Regions from separate parts of the Parabacteroides sp. B2-S-102 genome, predicted to be linked through region 3. Evidence: riboswitches for the same ligand, from Rfam matches in the RefSeq annotation. Region 3 holds a riboswitch; each other region holds the start of a gene.
The links. Region 3 has a riboswitch for cobalamin ahead of NBH07_RS15485 (TonB-dependent siderophore receptor). Riboswitches for the same ligand answer to the same signal wherever they lie in the genome.
Positions count from the first base shown of each region.

Region 1: it holds a riboswitch for cobalamin, as region 3 does, so the genes downstream of both, NBH07_RS02680 (sirohydrochlorin cobaltochelatase) here and NBH07_RS15485 (TonB-dependent siderophore receptor) in region 3, are expected to answer to the same signal.
Region 2: it holds a riboswitch for cobalamin, as region 3 does, so the genes downstream of both, NBH07_RS20915 (Ig-like domain-containing protein) here and NBH07_RS15485 (TonB-dependent siderophore receptor) in region 3, are expected to answer to the same signal.

Region 1 is NZ_JAMOKM010000001.1:621,749-630,050, reverse strand. Features, by position in the region: gene NBH07_RS02685 (TonB-dependent receptor) at 1-2,099, opposite strand, end outside; gene NBH07_RS02680 (sirohydrochlorin cobaltochelatase) at 2,247-3,164, opposite strand; cobalamin riboswitch at 3,293-3,490, opposite strand; gene aspT (aspartate-alanine antiporter) at 3,576-5,273, shown strand; gene NBH07_RS02670 (bifunctional aspartate transaminase/aspartate 4-decarboxylase) at 5,286-6,935, shown strand; gene NBH07_RS02665 (aconitate hydratase) at 7,206-8,302, shown strand, end outside.
Region 2 is NZ_JAMOKM010000027.1:43,347-51,648, forward strand. Features, by position in the region: gene NBH07_RS20895 (DUF4374 domain-containing protein) at 1-64, shown strand, start outside; gene NBH07_RS20900 (alpha/beta hydrolase) at 74-904, shown strand; gene NBH07_RS20905 (PepSY-associated TM helix domain-containing protein) at 901-2,004, shown strand; gene fldA (flavodoxin FldA) at 2,119-2,628, opposite strand; cobalamin riboswitch at 2,800-3,002, shown strand; gene NBH07_RS20915 (Ig-like domain-containing protein) at 3,210-4,877, shown strand; gene NBH07_RS20920 (DUF5074 domain-containing protein) at 4,895-8,302, shown strand, end outside.
Region 3 is NZ_JAMOKM010000013.1:5,441-13,742, forward strand. Features, by position in the region: gene NBH07_RS15465 (Ig-like domain-containing protein) at 1-897, shown strand, start outside; gene NBH07_RS15470 (DUF2284 domain-containing protein) at 1,244-1,801, shown strand; gene NBH07_RS15475 (PD-(D/E)XK nuclease domain-containing ATP-binding protein) at 1,910-3,628, opposite strand; gene NBH07_RS15480 (PepSY-associated TM helix domain-containing protein) at 3,703-4,803, opposite strand; gene NBH07_RS15485 (TonB-dependent siderophore receptor) at 4,818-7,157, opposite strand; cobalamin riboswitch at 7,234-7,430, opposite strand; gene NBH07_RS15490 (threonine/serine exporter family protein) at 7,545-8,302, opposite strand, start outside.

The DNA of each region.
Region 1 (8,302 bases), on a different contig from region 3:
GCGTAGAAAGTCTGGTTCGGTACGTTGCTCTGCCAGTTTCCTTCTTGGCTATTCAATTGTTGCTTTGTCTCATCCGGGTTATTGCCATAGATAGCCTCGATCAATTCCGGATCCTTTATTTCTTTCATCTCCCGGATCTTGGAGTCGTTCAATCCATAACCGATCGTCAGCGCTAAGGTGCTTACCGGAGAAAGAGTGACATCAAAATCAAAACCCTTGGAATCTTGTACACCCACCTGTCCGATTACGCTCTTCGTGGTAGTCTCGCCGTTTACCTCCACTTGATAGTTGTTGGTCAACGTAGCCGTACTGTTCATCTTCCGGATATAGAACAAGCTGGCATTGGCGCTTAATATATTGTTCAATTGATATTTAAGACCCACCTCGGCTTGGTATCCTTTCTCCGGCTTAAATACTTCCTCATTGCGAGCAGGCTCGAAACGATTTCCATCACCTCCTACATAAATGACGTTATCTTGATAGAACGTACGGATCGGCTTGAAGAAAGAGGCGAAAGACGCATAAATGGATGTATTCGGATGGGGCAGATAGACCGCTCCGAAACGATAGGTCAACGCCTTATTCTTTATCATATTGAAGCTTGAATGCTCCTCATACTCACGTCGTCCGGTAGGAGTTGTAGCGCTGGCGGACATATAACGGAAAAAGTCGTAACGTAGAGCGGCTAATACCTTCCATTGCTCGTTGAACTCAACCATATCTTGAAGATAAAGGCTGTTGGAATAATGATGCGTAACCGTTGCTTTCGAGAATTTACTGGTCATATATCCCATGCTATGCGGATCATAAACGGATACATGCGAATAAAGGCCGGGACCCTGAACATCATCTCCTAAATTATAGCCCGAATAGCTGGTACGATTCAAGGCGACGAAAGAGTAACCTCCCATATACGTATGCTTTATCTCACCCGTCCTGAATTTACCGCTTAGCTCGAGCGTATTGGCTACCGTCTTGGCTATATGGGAGAAGCGAAGCGGGAAAGAAAGATATACACTGTCCAAACAGATATATTTTTTCTGGCCATTTTTCATATAATAATGATCATAGATCGGATCATCACTTTCGAGATAGTCGAGGGCTTCCGTCCCAAAATAGTTGATATCGTCGTTATTGTAAGAAAGGCGATCTGTTAGTTTCGCACCGTTCCAAAAAGTATGTGTGTACTGCGTTGATATGTTCCAAGCGTGATTCTTCATAAAGTCGGACTCGTTATTGTAGCGAGCCTCACGGTCAAGTCCCGGTAGCATATCATTTTTATGGAGATATAACTGTCCTGTTTGCACATTATATACATCATTTGCCATTAAATCGGGAAGACCAATCTCCGTTCCATAGAAGTCGCGGTTAAAACCTCCACGAACATCTAATAGGTCACGTTCCGTCATTTTAGCTTGCAATGCCAGATAACCGGAAAAGCGACGGTTGCCATTATCACGCCAGCCCTCTTGATCGGAAAAGTTGACATTGGCGTAATAATTGACCGGACCGACCAATTTACCGCCCATGCCAAGCGTCGCCTCTTTATTCTCGTAACTACCATAGGCCAATCGGGCGTTAACGCTCTGTTTCTCTGACGGGGATTTACGAACGATATTCAAGGTTCCACCTACGGCTGAATGTCCGTAAAGTACAGAAGCCGGTCCCTTTAATAATTCAATAGACTCGATACAGGATAGATCGGGTACGGGATAAGAGTTGTTTATTGCCGAACGTTCATCGCGGATACCGTCTATCATCATGATAGAATGATCGAAACCACGGATCGACAATTGTTGAAATGCGCCATAAGATGTCTGGAATCGCACGCCCGGCATAAAGCGTACCGCATCTTGGATATTACGGATACCTCGCAACTCCAAACTACTCGCCGTAATGCTATTAATTGAAATAGGAAGATATTTCATAGGTACGTCCAACTTCGTGATTTGTGGACGTGGCTTGCGTGCGGCGGTCGCTACAACTTCTTGAATATTGAATGTCGTATCGGCGAAATTCGTGTACTCATTCTTGTGTTGTGCCTGCATCGTACTGAGACATAAGGCTGTCAACGGTAAGATTGTCAAAACTCTTTTCATATATTTAGCATTATAACTGTTTATTGTATGCATGTGAAATCCCTTTCGAAAGAAATTCCATTTTCCTTCGAATGAAAATTTAGTTTCTTTCGGAAGGAATTACTTTTTCTTCCGAAAGGAATAAAAAACATTGTGTAGTGAACTTTTTTAGTCCTTCTCTACCGCATAAGCTTTCTTCTTATCAACGATATCGATCATCTTATGTTTAGCCATGAAACGGGCATGTTCGATGAAGATCTTCTGGATATCCGGATTCTGTCCCAGACCTTCCATAAATACGCTTACCTCGTAGCCTTTCTTTTCCAATTCCTCTTTCCAATCACCGGCGATATCGTTTTTCGCATGGTCTCCGGCAACAAACATAAATGGTATCAACAAGACTTTCTTCGTTCCATTGGCCTTTACTTGGGCTACCATCGTATCAAAAGTAGGATAGCCCTCGATGGTTCCTACGGAATAATCCTTGAATCCCTTCTCCTTCAACATATAATCCAACATAGCATATTGGGCCGTCGCCGGTGTATAAGTGCCATGGCCTACCAATAAAGTAGCGCCTTCTTTCGCCCCATTTTTTATGATAGCGGCGATTACCGCCTCATAATCCTCCGGTGTATACAATAAAGGATTACCGATACGAATCTCCTTGAAAGAAGATTTCATGGTGGCAACATCCTTACGTAAGGATTCCATCTCGATACCTTCGATTATATTCGTGGATTGGATTAAGACATGTGTATAACCATCAGTCTTTAATTTTTCCAAGGCCTCGATCGGGTTCAGTTTCTCTACGCCACGAGCTTTTAAGCGGCGCATTACAATGCGAGAAGTCCATGCCTCACGCAACTCAACATCTTTGAAAGCTTCTTTCGCTTTTTGATTGATCGCGTCGATTGTCAAGGCACGGGTATCATCATGGGTTGTTCCAAAATGTACCATCAATAAAGCGGCCTTATCGCCCGGTTGTAAAGAGGCGAATAAATCGGATGCTACAAAATTCTCGCCATCGTGCGCACGACAAACTAGGCTGATGACCAGCAGGAAGAAAGATAGTAAGTGTTTCCTCATCATATGAATATATTAATAATTAGATTACATATCAATCCCACGGAGACAACGTATTATTCCGTCTCCAACATCTTTTAGATATAGGTGATATTTCTATCCTCTTAATTACTCCTAACCCCGGGAGGAATTAATCATTACTTCGCTTGGCAGGTTTCCTGACTGGCTCGGAAAGCAACCTTCCCATCTTTCTTAAGACAGTGGCATAGCAGAACGCTTTCCTTTTCAAGAGCTTCACAGTAGCGGGCACTGTTCCGGATTCTAACCGGATTCCCTTTTATAGAATTGTCGGTAGACAAACTCTATCACCTAAGCGGTCGCAAATTTATATAAATAATCCCGAAAAGTAACAACATCTTTCAAAGAATCCCTGTTTCAATAGCATCTTTTTTGTTTAACATCAAATAAATAGATATGGAATGGATAACTAATTTACTTCAACATTATCCGGAGCTAGCTATTTTCATAACCTTAGCTCTCGGTTTCTGGATTGGCAAGTTTAAGATAAAGAAGTTCACGCTGGGAACGGTTACCAGCGTATTATTGGTCGGTGTATTGATCGGGCAATTAAAAATCGATATAAGCGGACCGTTAAAGTCCGTCTTTTTCTTGATGTTCCTCTTCGCTGTAGGATATAGTGTTGGGCCACAGTTCTTCCGGGGATTGAAAAAGGAAGGTCTTCCTCAAATGCTTTTCGCCGCCGTCATGTGTATATTTTGTTTGATCGCTCCTTTTTTGTTAGCGAAACTTATGGGATATAACGCAGGCGAGGCCGCAGGATTATTGGCGGGCTCCCAGACGATGTCGGCAGTATTAGGAGTTGCCGAAGATACGATCGGACAGATGAATATTAGCGATACGGATAAAAGCGCTATGGTAAATGTAATGCCCGTGGCCTATGCGGTAACTTATATTTTCGGTACGGCAGGATCCGCATGGTTGGTGAGTGATATCGGGCCACGTCTTTTAGGAGGACTCGACTACGTGAAAAAAGCCTGTAAAGAGCTAGAGGCTAAAATGGGAAATAACGACGAGAGCGAGCAACCGGGCTTTATGCCTGCCGCCCGTCCGGTAACTTTCCGGGCCTATAAGATTAGTAATGAATGGTTCAAGGAGGGTAAAAGCGTAAAGCAGTTGGAGGAATATCTGGACCAATTAGGACGGCATTTGTTCGTGGAGCGTGTCCGTATTAATAATGTACTAACCGATGTTAAACCGGATTTGGTTTTACATACCGGAAATGAGGTTGTCCTAAGCGGTCGCCGGGAATTCGTGATCGGAGAGGAGAACTGGATTGGCGATGAGGTCAATGACATTGAATTGCTCGATTTTCCGGCAGAGACGTTACCCGTACTAGTGATCCATAAGGAATACGTGGGGAAAAAGATCTGCTATTTACGCAATCAATCGTTCATGCACGGTGTTAGCGTCAAGTCCATAAGGCGTGCGGGTATCAATATCCCGGTCTTGGCCGCTACGGTGATAGATTCCGGTGATATGTTGGAATTGGTGGGTATGAAATCAGAGGTAAATAAAGCGGCTACGACTTTAGGATATCCCGATCGCCCAACCAATCAGACCGATTTGATTTTCGTGGGTATCGGTATTTTCTTAGGGGGAATTTTAGGTTCGCTCGCGATTCATTTCGGAGGTGTCCCGATCAGCCTGAGTACGAGTGGCGGCGCTTTGATAGCCGGACTCGTCTTTGGATGGCTTCGTTCCAAGCATCCGACCTTCGGGCGTATTCCAGAGCCTTCCGTCTGGATATTAAATAATTTGGGACTGAATATGTTTATCGCCGTAGTCGGTATCACGGCGGGTCCCAGTTTCGTGACCGGATTGAAGGAAGTCGGTATAAGTTTATTTATTATCGGTGCTTTAGCGACATCTATCCCGCTTATCATCGGTATTCTGATGGGACGTTACGTTTTTAAGTTCCACCCGGCTATCACTTTAGGTTGCACGGCAGGTTCACGTACGACAACCGCCGCATTAGGAGCGGTGGAAGATGCCGTAGGAAGTGAGACTCCAGCCTTAGGCTATACCGTTACCTATGCGGTGGGTAATACTTTATTAATCATCTGGGGTGTCGTTATTGTGCTAATCATGTAATATATATAATGTATGGACAAGAAGAAAATACATGTCACGAGAGAATATGAGAAAAAGATGTCGGAGATTAGCCCTTTCGAGCTAAAGAACATCTTGATAGAGTTAGCGGATGAGAGCGCTCGTAAAAGTACGCACATCATGCTGAACGCAGGAAGGGGAAATCCAAACTGGATCAGTACGGTTCCACGGGAGGCATTCTTCCTATTAGGGCAGTTCGCCTTGGAGGAATGCCAGCGGGAAACCGAATTGGCAGATGAGATGGCCGGAGCCGCAGGGGTTCCCAACCGCAAAAGGATCGCGTCTCGCTTCGTACAGTTTCTAAAGAAACATGCGCAATCTCCCGGCGCTACTTTATTGAAGGGTACCTATGAATATCTGGTCACGGAAAAAGGTGTAGATGAGAATGAGCTTGTATATGAATGGGCGGAAGGTGTCATTGGTGATCAATATCCGGTTCCCGATCGTATCTTGAAATATACGGAAATGCTCGTGCGGGATTATTTAGACCAAGAATTATGTGACAACCGGCCCCCCGAGGGAGTATTCGACCTTTTCGCTGCCGAAGGCGGAACTGCCGCCATGTGTTACATCTTCGATTCCTTGCAGCAGAATTTCTTGTTGAATAAGGGAGACAAGATCGTCCTTTTCGCTCCGGTATTCACTCCTTATATAGAGATTCCGGAACAGGCCCGTTATCTTTTTAATGTCATAGAGATAAAAGCTTTGAAGATGACAAAAGACGGCTATCACACGTGGCAATATCAAGAAAAGGATTTAGATGTCCTAAAAGATCCTAGCGTGAAAGCCGCTTTCATAACAAACCCGAGCAACCCGCCTTCATACGGATTGACAAAAGCATTGATGAATAGGATCGTTGAGATCGTACGGAACGACAATCCCAACCTTATGATTATTACGGATGACGTGTATGCGACATTTATTCCGCATTTTCGCTCGATGATGGCCGAATTACCAAAGAATACGTTATGTGTCTATTCTTTCTCCAAATATTTCGGGGCAACCGGATGGAGATTGGCGATAATCGCTTTACATCAAGATAATATTTACGACCGGATGATCCGTGAATTGCCAAGAGATAAACAGGAGCTTCTAAAAAAACGATATAGCAGTCTATCCTTACATCCCGAGGATATCCGCTTTATTGATCGTATGGTAGCCGATAGCCGTCAAGTAGCCTTGAATCATACGGCCGGTCTTTCCCTGCCACAACAAACACAAATGTCTCTGTTTGCGTCTTTCGCTCTATTAGATGCGGAAAATACCTATAAGAAAAGGATGCAGGATATGATCCACGAGCGTTTACACACATTGTGGGAAAGCACCGGATTCACCTTATTAGATGACCCTTTGCGTGCGGGATATTATAGCGAGATCGATATGCTTGTCTGGGCTAAGAAATTCTATGGGGATGATTTCGTGGAATATCTAAAAAAGAATTACGAACCTCTGGATGTCGTTTTCCGTCTGGCACAGGAAACTTCCTTGGTTTTACTGAACGGAGGAGGTTTTGATGCTCCCGAGTGGTCTATCCGCGCATCTTTAGCCAACCTTAAACGGGAAGATTATGTCCGGATCGGAAAGGGTATCGCATCTATTTTGCATAGTTATGCCCAAAGATGGAAAGAAAGTCTCGATAAGTAGAAAAAACAGCTCCAAGGCTTGAACAAAACGGGCTAATGGTACGTTTTATTAATAAACGTGCGATTAGCCCGTTTTTCTAAGTTATCCGGGAGATTATAAATAACCTCTATAACCTCATAGAAATTATCGAACAAATTGTATTTCATTATATTATATATTTGTTGATAATAAAAACAAAGACTCATTGGCAGATGTCTTATTTATTACATTTTAGCTGGTTATAGATAAATATATTTGCGAAAAGGCTTACAATAAAAAACGAATATGAATATGGTGTACGACATTGACATGCTTAGAAATTTCTATGCGAATTTCCCCAGAAGAGTGGACACAGCCCGCGAACGTATCGGTGGTCGCCCAATGACCTTGGCCGAGAAAATCTTATATGCGCATCTATACGATGAAAGCTCGACTCGCCTTTTCAAAAGAGGTGAGGATTATGTGAATTTCCGTCCCGACCGTGTGGCTATGCAAGATGCCACCGCTCAGATGGCGCTTTTACAATTCATGAACGCCGGAAAAGAAAAATCCGCAGTACCGGCTACCGTGCATTGCGACCATTTGATCCAAGCGAATATGGGAGCCAAAACGGATATCGATACGGCTACCAAAAGCAATAGCGAGGTCTATGATTTCTTGAAATCGGTCTCCGATAAATATGGAATCGGTTTTTGGAAACCCGGAGCAGGCATTATCCATCAAGTGGTATTGGAAAATTATGCGTTTCCCGGCGGTATGATGGTAGGAACTGATTCACATACCCCGAATGCCGGAGGACTTGGAATGGTCGCTATCGGAGTAGGAGGAGCCGATGCCGTGGATGTCATGACCGGAATGGAATGGGAACTGAAGATGCCGAAACTAATTGGTGTTAAGTTAACTGGTAGTTTGAATGGTTGGGCCTCGCCGAAGGACGTGATTCTTAAGCTAGCGGGCATCTTAACCGTAAAAGGTGGAACGAACGCTATCATCGAATATTTCGGTCCGGGCACCGCCTCCATCTCGGCGACCGGAAAAGCTACGATCTGTAATATGGGTGCCGAGGTAGGAGCGACTACTTCTTTATTCCCATTCGATAATACAATGGCTCAATATCTTCGTGCCACGGGACGTGACGAGGTAGCGAGCTGGGCCGAAGCTATTGGTGAATATCTGGAAGCGGATATGGACGTTCGTGCCGAGCCAGATAAGTTTTACGATCGTGTAATCGTTATTAACCTTTCCGAATTGGAGCCGCATATCAACGGTCCGTTCACGCCGGATGCAGCTACGCCTATCTCGGAGTTTGCCGCAAAAGTAAAAGCGAATGGCTATCCCCGAAAGATGGAGGTCGGATTAATCGGTTCCTGTACCAACTCTTCTTATCA
Region 2 (8,302 bases), on a different contig from region 3:
AGGTCTTACCGTTGAGGCAGAGCAAATCAGTGGTGTGGGTAAATTGACTGCCGCTCAAGAGTAATAAGCAAGTATGAGTCGGACTCACATTCTTTTAATATTCCTCCTGCTCCCGCTAATCCTGCGGAGCCAGGAGGATATTTGTATAGGAAAGAAACTGGTTTTGTACTCTACCGTATTGCAAGAAGACCGGAGTTATTGGATACACCTGCCGGAGCATTATAATATGGATACGAAACAACGCTATCCGGTTGTTTACCTGCTAGATGGAGATTCTTTTTTTCATTCTCTGGTAGGCATAAGGAAAACGTTGGCATCCGGTAGAGGTAAATATCTACCTCCCTGTATTATTGTCGGGGTATTAAATTCGGATCGGACACGTGATTTTACGCCTACCGCTTCAGCCGCCGGACGGGATGGTAAAATCTCCATAGATGCGATTCCGCAAGGAGGGGGAAGTGAGGCTTTCAGTAAGTTTCTTACGGAAGAACTTCGCCCTGCTATCGATAGTGCCTATCGCACGAACGGCTGGAATATGCTTATCGGTCATTCGTATGCGGGGCTTTTCACCTTGAATACGTTTCTTCGTCATACGGAATTATTTGATACCTATCTAGCGGTCGACCCTAGTTTGTGGTGGGATCAGGGGCGGTTGGTCCGGGAGGCGGAGGCTTTGGTTGCAGGCCGGGATTTTAAAGGGAAAAGCCTGTATATCGGTGTCGCGTCTAAAAAAAGGACGGACCGGGTGGACATTCATCTTGACAAAGTGAGTTATCTTCTTTCGGAGGTTTTGCCACAAGCGGAGAACCTGCGTTTCTTTAGTAAATCATTTCCCGACGAGAACCATGGAACGGTAGCGGTTCCGGGTATATATGACGGGATTAAACAATTATTCGGAAAATGAGAAAATTCTTTGCGAAAGTACATTTATGGCTATCGATACCTTTTGGCATTATTATTGCGATTGTCTGCCTGACCGGGGCGATTCTCGTCTTTGAGACAGAGATATTAGAATTAGGCTACCCTTCCCGTTATTTTGTAAAGGAAGTAAAAGGGGAACCTCTCTCGCCTGCCGCCATGATAGAATCGGCACGCCAACAATTACCCGATTCGGTTCGAATAAACGGTATTCGGGTATCGTCTGACCCGAGACGAACTTATCAACTGGTATTACCGGGGAAAAAGGCCGCGGGTTTTATTGATCCCTACACCGGGGAGGTGACCGGGATGGATGACGGACAAGGTTTTTTCCTGAAAATGATGCGTCTTCATCGTTGGTTACTTGATGAGTATAAACGGGATGGAAGTTTTTCTTGGGGAAAATCAATAGTTGGCTATGCGACTTTGGTCTTGGCGATTATTATTATAAGTGGAATCGTAATTTGGTATCCCCGTAATAAAAAAGTATTGAGAAACCGGTTGAAAGTAAAGACCAAGGCTGGTTGGTTCCGTTTCTTCTATGATTTACATGTCTCCGGGGGATTCTATGCGGCATTGCTCCTGCTTATCTTAGCGTTAACCGGATTAACATGGTCGTTTGGTTGGTATCGAAATGCCTTTTATAGTGTCTTCGGTATTAGTGCAAACCCGCCTCAAGCGCATCATGCTCCAGCTTCTTCCGGCGCGAAGAAACCCGCGAAGAAAAAGACGGATTACACACAATGGGCTGAGGTGTTATCGGCATTGAAAAGCCATTATCCGGACTTTAACTCAATCACGATCCAAGATGGCTCCGCTACGGTTTCTACGGCCCGTTATGGAAATACAAGAGGAAGCGACCGTTACTCCTTTGATCCTGCTACGGGTGAGATTACGGAAGTCCAATTATATAAAGATCTCCCAAAATCGGGGAAGATAAGAGGATGGATTTATTCCGTACACGTCGGCTCGTGGGGGGGAATGACTACCCGTATATTGACTTGCTTAGTTTCCTTGTTGGGGACGATCTTCGCGATAACCGGCTATTATTTTTGGATAAAGAAACAATTCAGGAAACTGAGATGAAAAGAAAGAGGTATGTTTGACCCACATACCTCTTCATAAATCTAAACCAATCAAGTTGAATACGCAAACGTTGTAATATTAAGGTTAAACAGTTATGTATGTAAAAGTGTGCGTCTATTCAATTCCTTCTTTCCTTATAGATGCCAACCACTGGTCGATCCGCCCTTCTGTTTGATCGTCTTCATTCATTTCATCCAGAGGAAGTCCGACGAACATACCGTTTATGCAGGCGGTGGAACTGTCAAATGAATATCCCGAGGCATCTACAGCGCCGATGAACTTGCAACCTGTATTTCGCAGGTCGGAATAGATCGTACCGATGGCGTCACAGAAAGTGTCGCTAAAAGAGGCTGAGTCTCCGCAACCGAATAATGCGACGGTTTTCTCACTTAAGTCCAGCTTTTTCAGCTTCCCTAGATAACTATCCCAATCATCTTGCAAATCTCCGGCGCCCCAAGTGGAACAGCCCAATAACAAGATTTCATAAGGCGCTACATCAGCGGGAGAAGCGTTAGATACGTCATGAATATCTTTGTCTTCCACACCCAGCTTCTCTGCGATACGTTTCGCGATCCCTTCCGTCGTTCCTGTAGACGAGCCGTAGAATATTCCTATAGTCTTCATTTCTATTTGTTTTTATAGTTTAATAACGAAGACAAATATCCGATATCTTATTAGTCTCGGCAATACCTACAAATATGTATTTTGAGGGTTGCGAATACCCACGAATGGCCAGCGATGGTTGAGGGAATAAAGGTTTTGATAAAATTGTGTATATTTTGAATTGTTTTTTTATAAATTTGCCATCGTATTGGTTCGCCTACCCTATTCAGGTACGGCGATTAAAAGGGAATCAGGTGAGAAACCTGGACAGTCCCGCTGCTGTAAGCTCCAAAAAAGCTTTAGACATCAACTCATTGCCACTGTTTCCGGAAGGAACGGGAAGGAAGTTCTAAAGTGGAGTAAGTCAGAAGACCTGCCAATGCCGGATAACCGCCGCAATTTTACGCTACCGGGGTTTAGCGTATGATTCAAATATGGAATACAGAGAACATTGCTCTAAAGAGGTAATTTTGATAGGGTAAGTTATGCCGTAGTTTGTGGGGAACTATGGGTAATTTATTTTGTGTTAACCTGTTAAAGCCATGTCTTTTTATATCATTCAGTGTATTTGTTTTTTGGAGTTTTACATTAATATTATGCTTATGAGAAAGTTTTTATCTTTTTTCTTTGTAATGGCTTTTTACGTAGTTGGAGCCTATGCGCAAGTATTGGTCCAAGGTCAACCGCATCCTTCCGCAAGGAATATCTCAACAAAGCAGGAGTCTCAGTTAAGAGCTGATGCCAGTTTTACTTTCGATGACATCCAATATTGGGTTGGTAACGGTAGCAATAAAGCCGCTTTAGTGATTGAATGGCATGATGGGAATCGCCCGGATGCCATGGTTTGGGGATATCGCTGGGATGGCGAGGCAACCGGACATGATATGATCGTGGCGATTGCTCAAGCAGATCCTCGATTGGTATTGCTCACCCAATACACTGGCTGGATGGGATATACGATCGATGGAATCGGGTATGGTGAAAGTAGACTTAATATTTCTTATGATCTAGAGGGAGCGAAGTCTGAGCCTAAAAATGCGTTTAAATTTGAACCTCCTATCACAAATCCGCTGTTGGGGCAAACTTCTCATCCAGAGCATCCGGCAGAGGATGTTGCGGCCGCCATTCGGCAAGGGGTTCAAACAGGAGTTATTTATCACCCGATAAATGCGGAAAGATATGGATATCCATCTTATGACTATGACTATTGGAGTTGTAGCAATGGCATTCATTGGCAAGCCGGTTGGTATTATGGCTATTGGAGTTATTTTGTGAGAAGTAGCCAAACCTCTAATTTTAGCTATTCTGGTTTAGGTGCGACAAGCCGTGTATTGACGGATGGTTGTTGGGATGCGTGGAGCTGGAATGGAAATATGAATACATCAGAAGGAACTCAGCCCGGGGATGTCTTTGTCGCTGCGACAATACCCTCTGGAGGTGGAGGGGATGAACCCGAGATCCCGGTGATACACGTAACATCCATTTCTCTCAATAAGTCTTCTTTGCGTTTACAAGCAGGAGCAAACGCAACCCTTGTAGCTAGTATCTCTCCTGTAAACGCTGATAATAAGCAGGTTATTTGGAGTAGTTCCGATACAGGCATAGCAACCGTAGAAAATGGGGTCGTAACAGGTGTCAAGCCCGGTGTGGTGAAAATAACAGCCCAATCGGTAGATGGCGGATATACCGCTGTTTGCGAGGTAACGATAACGGAAGTTGTTATTCCGGAAATAGATTTCAATGGTCTTGATGCTGTTTTAACTTTTCCGAAAGTAGAGGAAGCCACCTCTTATGAAGTTCGTGTTTATAGAAATGAGGATAGTGGTCATAAAAGAATCGCTACTTATGTAATCGATGCCGAAGGTAATATAATCACAGAATTAAGAGCGGTGAGCTTACAAGGCTCTTCTGGGAAAATTTTGGTTCCATTGAAAAATTTAGACATAGACGGTGTTTATACGATAGAGATACAGGTGCTGAATGGGTTGGATATAATAGATACCTATACAGTAGAAAAAATATCGAATCCAGTAAGTAATGAATATTTATCCGCAAGTGGTAGTCGGGTAATTTATCAAAATGGGACATTGTCTTTGGAGCATTTGGATGGATATCATTTTTATTTAATGACAATGGAAGGAAAAATATTGAGAACCTTTATAACTCGAGTTCCCCACAAACTTTATCCTATATCGCTTCCCTCCGGGAATTATCTGTTGACAGGAGAAAAGGATGGAGACCGGAAGGTCTTTAAATTCCGTATTAATTAATAATTAAATTCATTTACATGAAAAGAACACTTTACTTAAGTATGGTTTGCTTACTATCGGCCTTTTCGGCTGTGGGGCAAACCGGTTTGCGGGGGCTGAATCCGATAGAGAAGCAGAAACTGCAAATGCCTGAACTTCCGGCTTCGCAAAGCCGAGTCACGCTACTACGTTCAAGTGAAAACGTAGATTATACACAGGGAGTCTTTATTTTGAACGAGGACTGGTTTGGTCATAACAACAGTACTATTAATTTTATGACTTCTTCTGGTGATTTTGCTTATAGGATTTTCCAGACAGCAAACCCTGGTAAAGAATTAGGTTGTACATCTCAGTTTGGTACTATTTTTGGAGATAATATGTTTATTACTTCTAAACAGCCAAAGGATGGTGGAGCCAGTATTGAAGGAGGTCGCCTGAATGTGGTGGATGCCAAGACAATGAAAGTGAAAGCTCAATTTACGGATATAGGCGGAGGCGATGGGCGTGCTTTTTTAGGCGTGAATGACTCTGTTGGCTATATTGGCGCTTCAAACGGTATTTTTTTGTTTGATATAAAGAACTTGACGGTTGGAGACCAATTGAAAGGTGCCTCAAATTCCGGGGGACTTTATAATGGTCAAGTAGGAATGATGGTCCGGACAAAAACATATGTGTTTGCGGTTCAGCAAAGTAAAGGCGTTTTAGTGATAGATCCTCTAAAACATGAGATTATCAAATTGATAGAAGGAAGTTTCAGCACTTTGACACAAAGTAAGGATGGCAGTGTTTGGGTAGGTGCTGGATCACGCCTGTTATGTATTGATCCGGAGACTTTGGAAGAAACTTATCTATCATTACCCGATGGCTTGACTATACCGGATTCATGGTATGCTTGGACTGCGGGTGTTCTTTGTGCAAGTACGCAAGAAAATGCTATTTATTGGACAAAGGGAGGTGGTTTTAGCAGTGGTAATGAGATTTATCGTTATGAGATCGGTAATCCTTCTTCTATGGATAAACCGTTTTATACCATTCCGGAGAAGGGACGCGTATTGTATGTGGGTGCCGGTTTACGTGTAAGTCCAGATGACAAATTGTATATTTCCGCTTTTGAGAATTTTGGCTCTATAAACTATTGGCAATATGTTGTAGATGCTAAAACTGGCCGTCAATTAGGGTGTTATCCGCTAGAACCCAGCTATTGGTTCCCTGCCATGCATATCTTCCCTGATAATGAGGCTCCGGTTGTTAAAGATTTTACTTCGATAGAGGCTGGTATTAATGATGCGCCTATAACTGTATCTTTAAAAGATATGGCTACGGATAAAGACAATATAGCTGAAGCTATCTATAAATCCGTTAAATCAGTATCGAATGAGAGTCTGTTATCTGCATCTATTTTAGGTGATAATCTGACTCTAACATTGAAGCCGGATCAAACAGGAGAAGCTACCGTCTCCGTTAATTTCGATTCGAATGGAAAGATTGTCACAAAGGATTTGAAAGTGACGGTGAAAGGAAAAGCAGTTTATTTAGATAAGCATGAGTTATCTCAGAATGTGGGTGAAAAATCCACATTAAAGGTGACTGTTCCCGAAGGTGTTTCTGCCGTATGGACTTCTTCGAACAGCAATGTGGCGAGTGTGGTAAATGGAGAAATAACCGCTGTTGCTCAAGGTTCTGCCAAAATTATCGTGTCAGCAGGTAATGAGAAGGACACTTGTCTTGTAAATGTTTCTCTTTCAGTCCAAAGTTTGACTTTAGATGTCGAGAGTGATACGACCCGTGTACAGCGTGATGGTACACTCCAGTTAAAAGTTAAATTACATCCTGAAGGAGCGGTTCTACCTGAATTGCTTTGGAACTCCTCGAACACAAAGGTCGCTCATGTGAATAATAAGGGATTGGTTACGGCTTTTGCGGATGGACTAGCTGTTATTAAGGTTATGAGTGCAGATTCATCCAAAATGGATAGCTGTGTTATCAAGGTTCTAGCCAATATTCAATCCGTGAGTTTACCGGAATCAATATCCCTAAATACGAATTCGAATGGAAAGCAACATACTTATACATTGAAACCTACGTTTATACCTGCTAAGCCTACAAATACGGTTGTTAGTTGGAAATCTTCGAATGAGGATATTGTCACGGTTTCAGAGAAAGGCTTAATTACGGCTATTAAAGCAGGTGAAGCTACCATTACGGTGACTACGGAGGATGGATCGAAAACTGCGGAATGTAAAGTGAATTGTGTACAATGGCCGGATGCGGTTAAATTGGATTTGACATTTGTTTCTATGAAACCGGGTAACACGCAGCAATTGACGATAACGACAACACCAGATTCGATAGGTGCCGTACCAATGAAGTATGTTTCTGATACGCCGGATGTTGTTACGGTTGATAAGAATGGTGTATTGACCGCAAAAAAATATGGTGAGGCAATCATTACGGTGTCTCCGTTAAGTGGTGCGGATGTAAAAGCGACTTGTAAAGTTGCGGTTGAGATTCCTGTAACGAGCATCCAATTGGATAAAGATACGATTTGCCAGAAACCGAACACTTTCGCTCAATTGACCGCAACTATTAATCCGGGGGATGCTACATTCCAAGAACTGACATGGAAGTCTACCAGTATGAGCCCCGTGCGCGTGTCTAGCGATGGCAAGGTTTCTTTCGTTCGTCCGGGTAAATCAAATGTCGTCGTTACTTCAAAATACGGAGGAATAACCGATACTTGCGTAATAATCGTTGATTCAATCCATGTGGAATCTTTTGAATTAAAACAGCATGAGATGACAATCGATATCTCGAAGTCTGGTCGCTTAGAATGGATTTATGCGCCTGATGACGCATCTCAGACAATGCCCGATATAACGGCCGCTGATGAAGATATATTATATATTTATTATGATGGACGTATTCGTGGAGAAAAGGCGGGCTCTACTTGGGTCTATGCGAATATGGAAAATGGCAAGTTTGTCGATTCTTGTTTAGTCCATGTCGTATGTGATATAGATACTGTAACGTTGAATAAGAATCAAGCTACGATAGAACTAGGTCGTACGATAACGTTAACTCCGACAGTTAAAGTAAAACCAACCGTAGAGAATCCGGAAGAAGTGGATCAAACAGTTTATTGGAAAAGTGATAATAAGGAGATCGCTACCGTTGTGGACGGTGTAGTGACCGCTATTTCAGGAGGTTCTACTCGCATTTGGGTATATACGAATTACGGAGATATTCCTGCCTATTGTGATGTCACGGTAGTTCCGGTTACGGAGGCTCCTTCCTCTTCAGTTACAGGGGTTTCTTTAAATGCTTCTTCTTTGTCTTTAGATAAGGGCGAGACGGCTGTTTTAGCTGCGATTGTCACTCCTTCAAATGCGGAAAATAAATCCGTGTCATGGAGTAGCTCGGATATTACTGTTGCTTCTGTAGCCGAC
Region 3 (8,302 bases):
TACTGTGAACCAAGAGCGACTTCAATGCAAATATCTTTTCAGTTAGACAGCGCTAAAGCTCATGTTAGTTATACTTATCCAGATAATGCGGCAACACTTGCAAGAACTGCTATAAACCAAGGAAAATCATCAGGTGTTATTTATCATCCATTTGGTTCAAATGGAACAAGTTATCCTGCTTATGATTATGACTATTGGGTGGCTACGGCTACGGCAACTAACCACTGGTTCGCTGGTTGGTATTCCGGTTATTGGAGTTATTTCGTTCGTGATTCCTATACTCAAGATTTCTCTTATTCCGGATACGGGGCATCAAGCCGAAAAGTCCAGAATGGTACTTGGGATGCTTGGAGCTGGAATAGTTTTATGGGAACGACATCGGGAACAGAACCGGGTGATAATTTAGTAGCGGCAACTCCTATCATTTGGCTTAATAAGAAAGCTATTTCTTTGAGTGGAAGTGGAACCTATCAATTAGTTGCGTCTGTACAATCTGCTTATGCTTCTTTAACGGGTGCGGTATGGTCTTCTAAGAATACTGCTGTTGCGACAGTTGATCAAACGGGTAAAGTTACGGCTGTAGCTCCGGGTACAACTGAAATCAAATTAATTACAGCTAATGGTAAATATAACACGTACTGTAAAGTAACCGTAACCGGTACAGCCACGAAATCAGCGGCCGCAACCGCAAACATCTCTTATTCCGACAATACCTTGCATGTAAAAGATCTAGCCGGTTATACCGGTTACATCACGAACACCGCAGGTTCTGTAGTATCTACTTATGCGATCACCTCTTCTGATGACGTGAAAACAGTAAACTTGAATAAAGGTGTTTATGGCTTTACAGCGGTAAAAGGTACAGAGAAAGTCTCTGTTAAGTTTGTCGTGAAGTAAATCATCTCTTGATTTCGCTAGAGCGCTCTCTCTTACTCATGAGAGTACTCTAGCGTTACAGATTCCGTGAAAGATGTATGATCTTACGGCGATAAGATTATACATCTTACAACGGTAAGATCATACATCTTATAATGGTAAGATCATATATCTTTTTATCGGACTACAAGCTAGCTTCTTTTGGGTTAATTTGCGTTCCTTGCGACGATCCCGGAGTATATCACCATAATACCATGCCATTGTTTTTTCATTGAAAGCTTCACGTGTAGCTGTACTGTGTTCCCTGTATTATAATGTATGTAGTTGCTGATTTTTTTATTTCTTTACAAGAAAATTTTCTTTTCATATGATCGAATATAAAAGCTACGATTATACAAGAACCATCCCTGTGGATGATTATATCTTACGTTATCGGGATGAGCGGCGTTTCATGGCCTATTGCCGGGAGTGTCGTAGGTATGGAAACAGTTGGAGTTGTCCGCCTTTTAATGATTCGGAGGACTATTTATCCGGGTTTCGGAATCTATTGATTGTTTGTACGCGGATTACTCCTGTCGTATTGGATGTACCGGATGCGGTGGAAGCGGGGCAAGAGTTGATGCACCGGGAAAGGAGCCGATTGGATAAACGTCTTCTTGCGTTGGAGGAGGAATATAATGGGCGGGCGTTTTATGCCGGTAGTTGTATCCTTTGCCCTTGGGAAGAGTGTGCACGTAGATCTGGTAAGGCTTGCCGCTACCCCTCGCGGATTCGTCGTTCCCTTGAAGCCTGTGGGTTCGATCTGGGACGTACTACCTCGGAGTTGTTCGGTATAGAGATGAAGTGGTCCGAGAATCGGAATTTGCCGGAATATTTACTTCTGGTTAGTGGATTCTTATCTGATAGGGAAACCCCGATTTGGTAAGTTAACTTACTTCGTCGATGGAGTTAACTTACTTCGTCGATGGAGTTAACTTACTTTACCGATGAAGTTAACTCCGTGAAATGGAGGAGTGGTACGGCTAGGCTTTATTTATTCGGTAACCTCCCAGCATTTCCATCCTTTATTGGCGCAGATATATACAATGTACGAGCGTACATTATATATAGGGAATTTCAGTTTGGTATCCTTGGCGTAAGCACGTACTTGCGCCACGTCCTCGGGGCGAGGATCGTTTAGCGCCAGCATGTGTTCGGCCTCTTTCGCCTTGAAATACTTGAATTCCACGATGCGATCGTCTTTGTAATAATCCGTGCCGGGTATGCCGGTCATCTCGAAATCGGAGCGGCCCGCCGAGTTGTTCTGTTCGATGGCGAACGTATAGTAACTACTCAAGTAGCGTGAGCAAAGCTCGAAGAAGGAGCAACGGATGAAGTTCTCGTTGATCTTGTCGAATACCTGCGCCGGGAACTGCCCGAGATACTGCTCGAAGTAGTTTTGTACCAACGGTTCGAAACGGCGGTCTTCCGTGAAGCGTTCGTAGGTGGGTACATAACGGGGAGCGCCACCTTCTATATGGTTCATCTCGTTGTAATAGTCCATGTAGATGCTGCGCATCGTGAGGTTGGGTAACACCATACGGTAATTATTCCTCAGCGTGGTCATGCCCAGATAGAAGAGGCTGACCGGATAGAAGTTCTTATCGAAGAATTTCTTCTTGTTGAACTTACTGGATAGGTCGGCGATGTTGTAAGATAACTCATCATTGATAACCAAAGCATCAAGCATTTCTTTTGCGTTTTCCATGGATAGGGTCAGACGACGGATCCAGCTGATATCGGTACGCAGGTTCTCATCGACCAGTTCAGAGGGGATAAAGCCATTCAGCGCCGCGAAGTTCTTAAAGAAATAAGTCAATATCGTAGAGTTGAACAAAGGCTCGGCTCCCGGACGGAAACGATAACCATCATAATTATTTACGATGAGTTGCCAAAGCTCCTCAAAGGAGTCTTGCCCCATACCATATTTGTCGATGACATACCTTAGGTAAGCGTTGGCCTCCTCATAGGTAAATCCCAGCATATTTAGGAAGCGTGGCTGCAAGGTGAGGATCTCCGCTATATTGTACCCGCTCGTCAGGTCGTCCATCGTTACGGGAAGGACACCCGTGCAGAAACAAGTTCGGATACTGCCTTCGCCAATACCTTTCTTTATTACCTTGAAGAAGGTACGCAGGAAGCTGTCCTTCGTGGTTACTTGCTCATAGAGCGGATCCTTATAGGCGGTTAATAATTGATTGGTGAAATTATCATATTCGTCTATCAATATGTAAACCTTCGGGAGGTCATGCTCACGGGCATACCCCAAGGCCTCTTCCAGCATTTGGGAGGCATTGCCTTTGGTGGTAAACTGGAAGTCTTGGAATAAGTCCCGGTTGTGTGTCACCATGATCTCCACGGGAGAGCAATTCAAGCGGTTGAAATTCCGCTCCAACCCCTCCATGTCATCTGCCATGGCCATAGCGGAGAAATCATAGCGTACGATCATGTAGCGGCTATGTTCCTCCGTCGGGTGTTCCCCGATCCAAGTGCCGCCGAACAATTCCTCGAAACGATCGGCCTTGGTGCGATCGTAGTAACAGGCAAGAGTGGATACGAGTAGGCTTTTCCCGAAACGACGGGGACGCAGGAAGACCGGGGCGTTGTAGTTCTCCAATCCGGGGATAAAGCTCGTTTTATCCACATAATAGAACTTACGCTCCCGTAAATCTATAAAATCCGCTACCGCATAAGGAATCGTTATTCGTTCCATGACATTTCTTTTTTCGTATATTACACAATACTACAAATATATAAAAATTCCTTATGCGATGAGATTTCCTGGACTTATGTTTTCCGGAAAGGGTATTGTTTCTGCCGATGGCGAATAACCCAAATGTAAAAACCAATGAAATAGAGAAACGGTACGGCTAGGCTTATGAGGATCCATAGGATTCTGGAGAAGTGCCCGAGGAAAGTGCCGAAGTGGACAAAGTACATGGAGCGGACAAGCTTCTCGGCGGCCGGTTTGTCTTTCCATAGGTTTGTGGCGACGACCTTTCCGGTGATAGGATGGATGTAGATATGGTTGCTTCCCGTTCTTTCGAAGTCCCCTTCCTGATACATCCGTACGGAGAAGACAGACGTGTTGTCTTTCGGGAAGAAGATCATTGTCGGGGTTCCCTCTTTGAACTCTTCTTGGGCGGTCGCTAAAACGGAATCCAATGATACCCAATCACCTGTGTATTTATCTGTTTTTGGTGCCGGTGCGACTGCTTTTCCTGCGGATATGGATTCAAAGAAAGATTGATATTCTTTCTTGAACCCGAAATAAGAGCCGGTAAAAGCGATGACCAGCAAAAAGAGGGATGTACATATACCTATGATGGAATGCGACTTGAAAAGCTTGGCTCTCAAGCCCATCTTTCGGTTCACGGAGAAGATACGACGCTTGGGTAATAATAGAAAGCCGGAGAGAGTTAGGAAAATCAACAGGAATCCCGATAAGGCGACGATGGTCGCTCCTTGCTTTTTCAATAGCAGGTTCACGTGAAAGTCGTATAACCATTGAAAAACCTTATGCCGGTATCTGTCCACTCCCGTAACTTCCCCTGTATAGGGATTGACATAGATCTGGATACGGCCTTTCTCATCCGGGAATGTAGTACGGAAACTGTAGGCGCAATCCTCGCCTCCGTATAAGACCATATTATTGATCTTAGCTTGTGGATATTCGTGCCTTACGTTCTCTAGCAAAGTTTGCGGCGACACGGTTCGGGAGGCTGGCTTGACAAAAGCGATATCCTTGACAGATAGTTTTTCAAGTTCCGGCTTGTACACGATCGCTGTGCCGGAGAGGCATATTAGGGTTATTATTAGCCCTAATATGAGTCCGGTGTATAAATGTAACTTTACTATGATCTTTCTAATGATCGAATTATGCGACATGTCTTGTGCCTTTTTTAGAAGTTGACCGCTAGCATAACCATCAGCGTCCTGGCCGAGCCGGGGAATAAAAGATAGTTCCCTTGGGATCCGGTATAATATTCTTGGTTGAATACGTTTTTCAAGTTCGCCGAGATCTTGTAGAAACTGCGCTTGTAAGCCACGAAACAGTCAACCAGATGATAGGCGTCCAGATCGATCGTATGTGCCATGTTTCCGTAGGATTTACCTTGGAAGTACCAACCACCGCCGAAAGATAAGCCTTTAACCGGGCCTTTACGGATTAGGTAGGAGGTCCATAGGTTGAACTGGCTTGGTGAGATATTGGCCAGTTGCGTACCTACGGGATAGGTCTCGTCGTTCGTTTTCGTTACCTCGGCATGCGTATATGCGTAATTGAAGGCTACGCTCCAACTGGGAGTGATCTCTCCGTTTACCGAAAACTCTATACCTTTGCTGGTCTGCTTGCCGATCAGTATCTTATATTCCTCGTCTTCTGGGTCTATCGTCGGCAAGTTGGTCTTCGACAAGGTATAGAAGGCTAGGCCGGTGCTCAAGCGATCGTTGAAGAATGATTTCTTGACTCCCGCTTCCCATTGTTTAGAGGTAATCGGGTCGAATGCCTCGCCATCCTTCGTTTGCCCGGATTGAGGGACAAAAGACTGACTGTAGGTAGCATATAGGCTCAAGTCGGGCATGGGCAGATAAACAAGACCCACACGAGGCGAGATGGCAAAGTTGTTTTCATCCGTTTTTTTATCCTTAATATAATTATCTTGTTTATCGTTCACCCAGTCCGCACGGGCACCAAGCAATAACTTCCATTGATCGGAAAAGCTTACTTGGTCTTGTAGATAGATTGCGTAGGTACGTTGGGTGATACGTAAGTCTGTACTCTGTTCCATCTCGAAATCAACTGGTTCTTCGGAATATTCCGGATGAACATAACTAATCGGGGTGTACATATTCCCTTTTACTTTCCTTCGGTTGGTAAGCCATCCGTATTCCAAGCCCGCTATTACTTTATGCTGGATGAAGCCCGTCTTGAAGCTGCCGTTCAATTCCTCCAATACATTGGTATAATTGATTTTTGCGTCCCAATGTGCCAAACGGCGGGTAATCGTGCTGTCCTTCTGAGGGGTTTTCATCTGGAAATACAGACGATCCTCATGCGTGAAATATTGGCGGGCGGAACTTCTGAATGACCAGTTCTGGTTGAAACGGTGGGTCAACTGGAAACCAACGCTATTATTGGTAAACTTGCCATAGGCCCACGGTTCGCCAAGGAATGTCTTGAATCCGTTATCTATCACCTCATTGTTGATATGCAAAACGCCCGGATCCTGTGTCCTTTTATCCCGGAAGATATCGGCATCGATATTAAGGGTGGTCTTGCGTCCTAAGTCAATGTCGATGACTGGGGTGATGTCGTATCGTTTGCTGTTTTGCGGTTTCCTGAATTTGTCGGCATCTTCATACATTCCGTTCAAGCGGTAACGGATGGTCTTTTTGGTGTTCAGCGGGCCGGAAATGTCGATAGAGGCTTGCTTATAGTCGTAACTGCCGTATCTGATCGTAGCGCCATACCGGGGCGTATATAAGGTCGGCTTGGTGATAAAGTTGATGATACCTCCGGGCTCTACCGCTCCATAAAGGACAGATGCCGGGCCTTTGAGTATCTCTATACGCTCGATACTGGATAGCGCGTCGTTCGAGAACTTTAGGTATCGTACCCCGTTCCTGAAATAGTTACGGGAGTTCGTCATGGAGAAACCACGGGAAGAGAAGACCTCGTTGATGTTGGAAGCCTCGCCGGAAGGTCCGCCTTTCACGCCGCCCAGGTTCCTTACGGCCTCGGTCATGGTGGTAGCCTGTTGGTCTTCCAATAATTTCCGGGTCGCTATGCCTACGGTTCCGGGTATTTCCATCACGGGGATATCCATACGGGTAGCCGAATTAGCGATGTCGGAGTTATAACTCTGTGGTTTTGCCCCGACGATATCTACCTCGGGTAATCCTAATAGTTTGTAAGATAACTGAATCTCCATCTCGTAATTTCCTTCTCCCGCGGGAATATCCCGGATCGCCGAGACGGTGTTGTAACTGTTGGTGATTAGTACGTGGTCCTTCGTGTCCTTTAGTGATAAGGAGAAATACCCATCCGTATCTGAAATAACCCGTATATCCGTACCCTTAATGTAAATGACAATGTTTGCCATCGCCTTGTTGTCTTCATCTACGACCGTACCGGATATGACTCTGGAACTTCCCTCGGATGGCCTACTTTGAGCGACCGTCCGGGTGCCACACAAAACAATCCCGCTAACAATTAGCAGGAACAAATAAAAGTGTCTCATAATGTATAAAAATTAATTACGCAGTTTACATCTCTAATGTAATCGTTCCACTAGTTCCCCAAATCCCGGGAGAATCTATTTCTTTTTTTATCTGGCAGGTTTCCTGACTAACCCGGAAAGCGACCTTCCCATCTTTAGAAAAGACAGTGGCATGAAGAAGCTTTCCTCTTTACGGGTTTTACAGTAGCGGGCTCTGTTCCGGAATCTAACCGAAATTCCCTTTTATAGACTTGCAGAATGCAACGTCTATCACCAAGACATCACAAAAGTATAGTATTGATAGGGCTTTTTTTAATGAAATATGTTAAATATATTGAACGTGTTAAACAATTTGGCATATCCTTATGCGATAGTTTTTCCCGGACTAATCTTTATGGAAAAGTTTTTTCACCATTCAATGAACTTTCCTCTTTCCCGGCGCTTTTCCAGTTCCTCTTGTAAATGTCGTTGGCGATCTTTGGCGATGTAACGACGGGCGAAGATGTTCGGGACAGCTACACCGAGTGAGATACAAAGAATGATGAGTGCGGAATTGATCCCGTTGAAGAATGCGTTTGTGACCTCACCGACTACTCCATGCAGGTTTATAAATGCCAGTAATGAGCGATACATGAGTACTCCCGGAATCATAGGAATGACAGATGGAATCGTCAATACGTGATTGGGAACATGGCACCAATGAACCGCTTTTACGGCAAGGAGGCTGACTACGAAGCTTCCCATAAACGAGCCGATCACAGGACCATAACCTAATTCGAAGTTCACAAAGTTACGGGTACATACCGCAATGATACCTCCTACGGCTACCACCCATAATAATCGGCGTTGAATATTGAATATCATGGAGAAGCCTATGGCGGAGATAGCTGCCGCTAATGCATATATGTAGTACGGGTCATGTGGAACCATATTTAATTCACTGAACTTATGATCTATCTCGACATCATTCATGACAAGTACCCGCATGGCGAATGCGATACCGAAAGTCATGGCGGCTACCATCATGACCGTATTGGAGGCCCGGGTGATGCCGACAAGCAAATGATTGTCTAGCATATCATCCACGAAGTTAATCAAGGGTACGCCCGGCACGATAAATAAAGCGCAGGCTAATAATGGATGATAAGGAGTGTCGGATAGCCCGG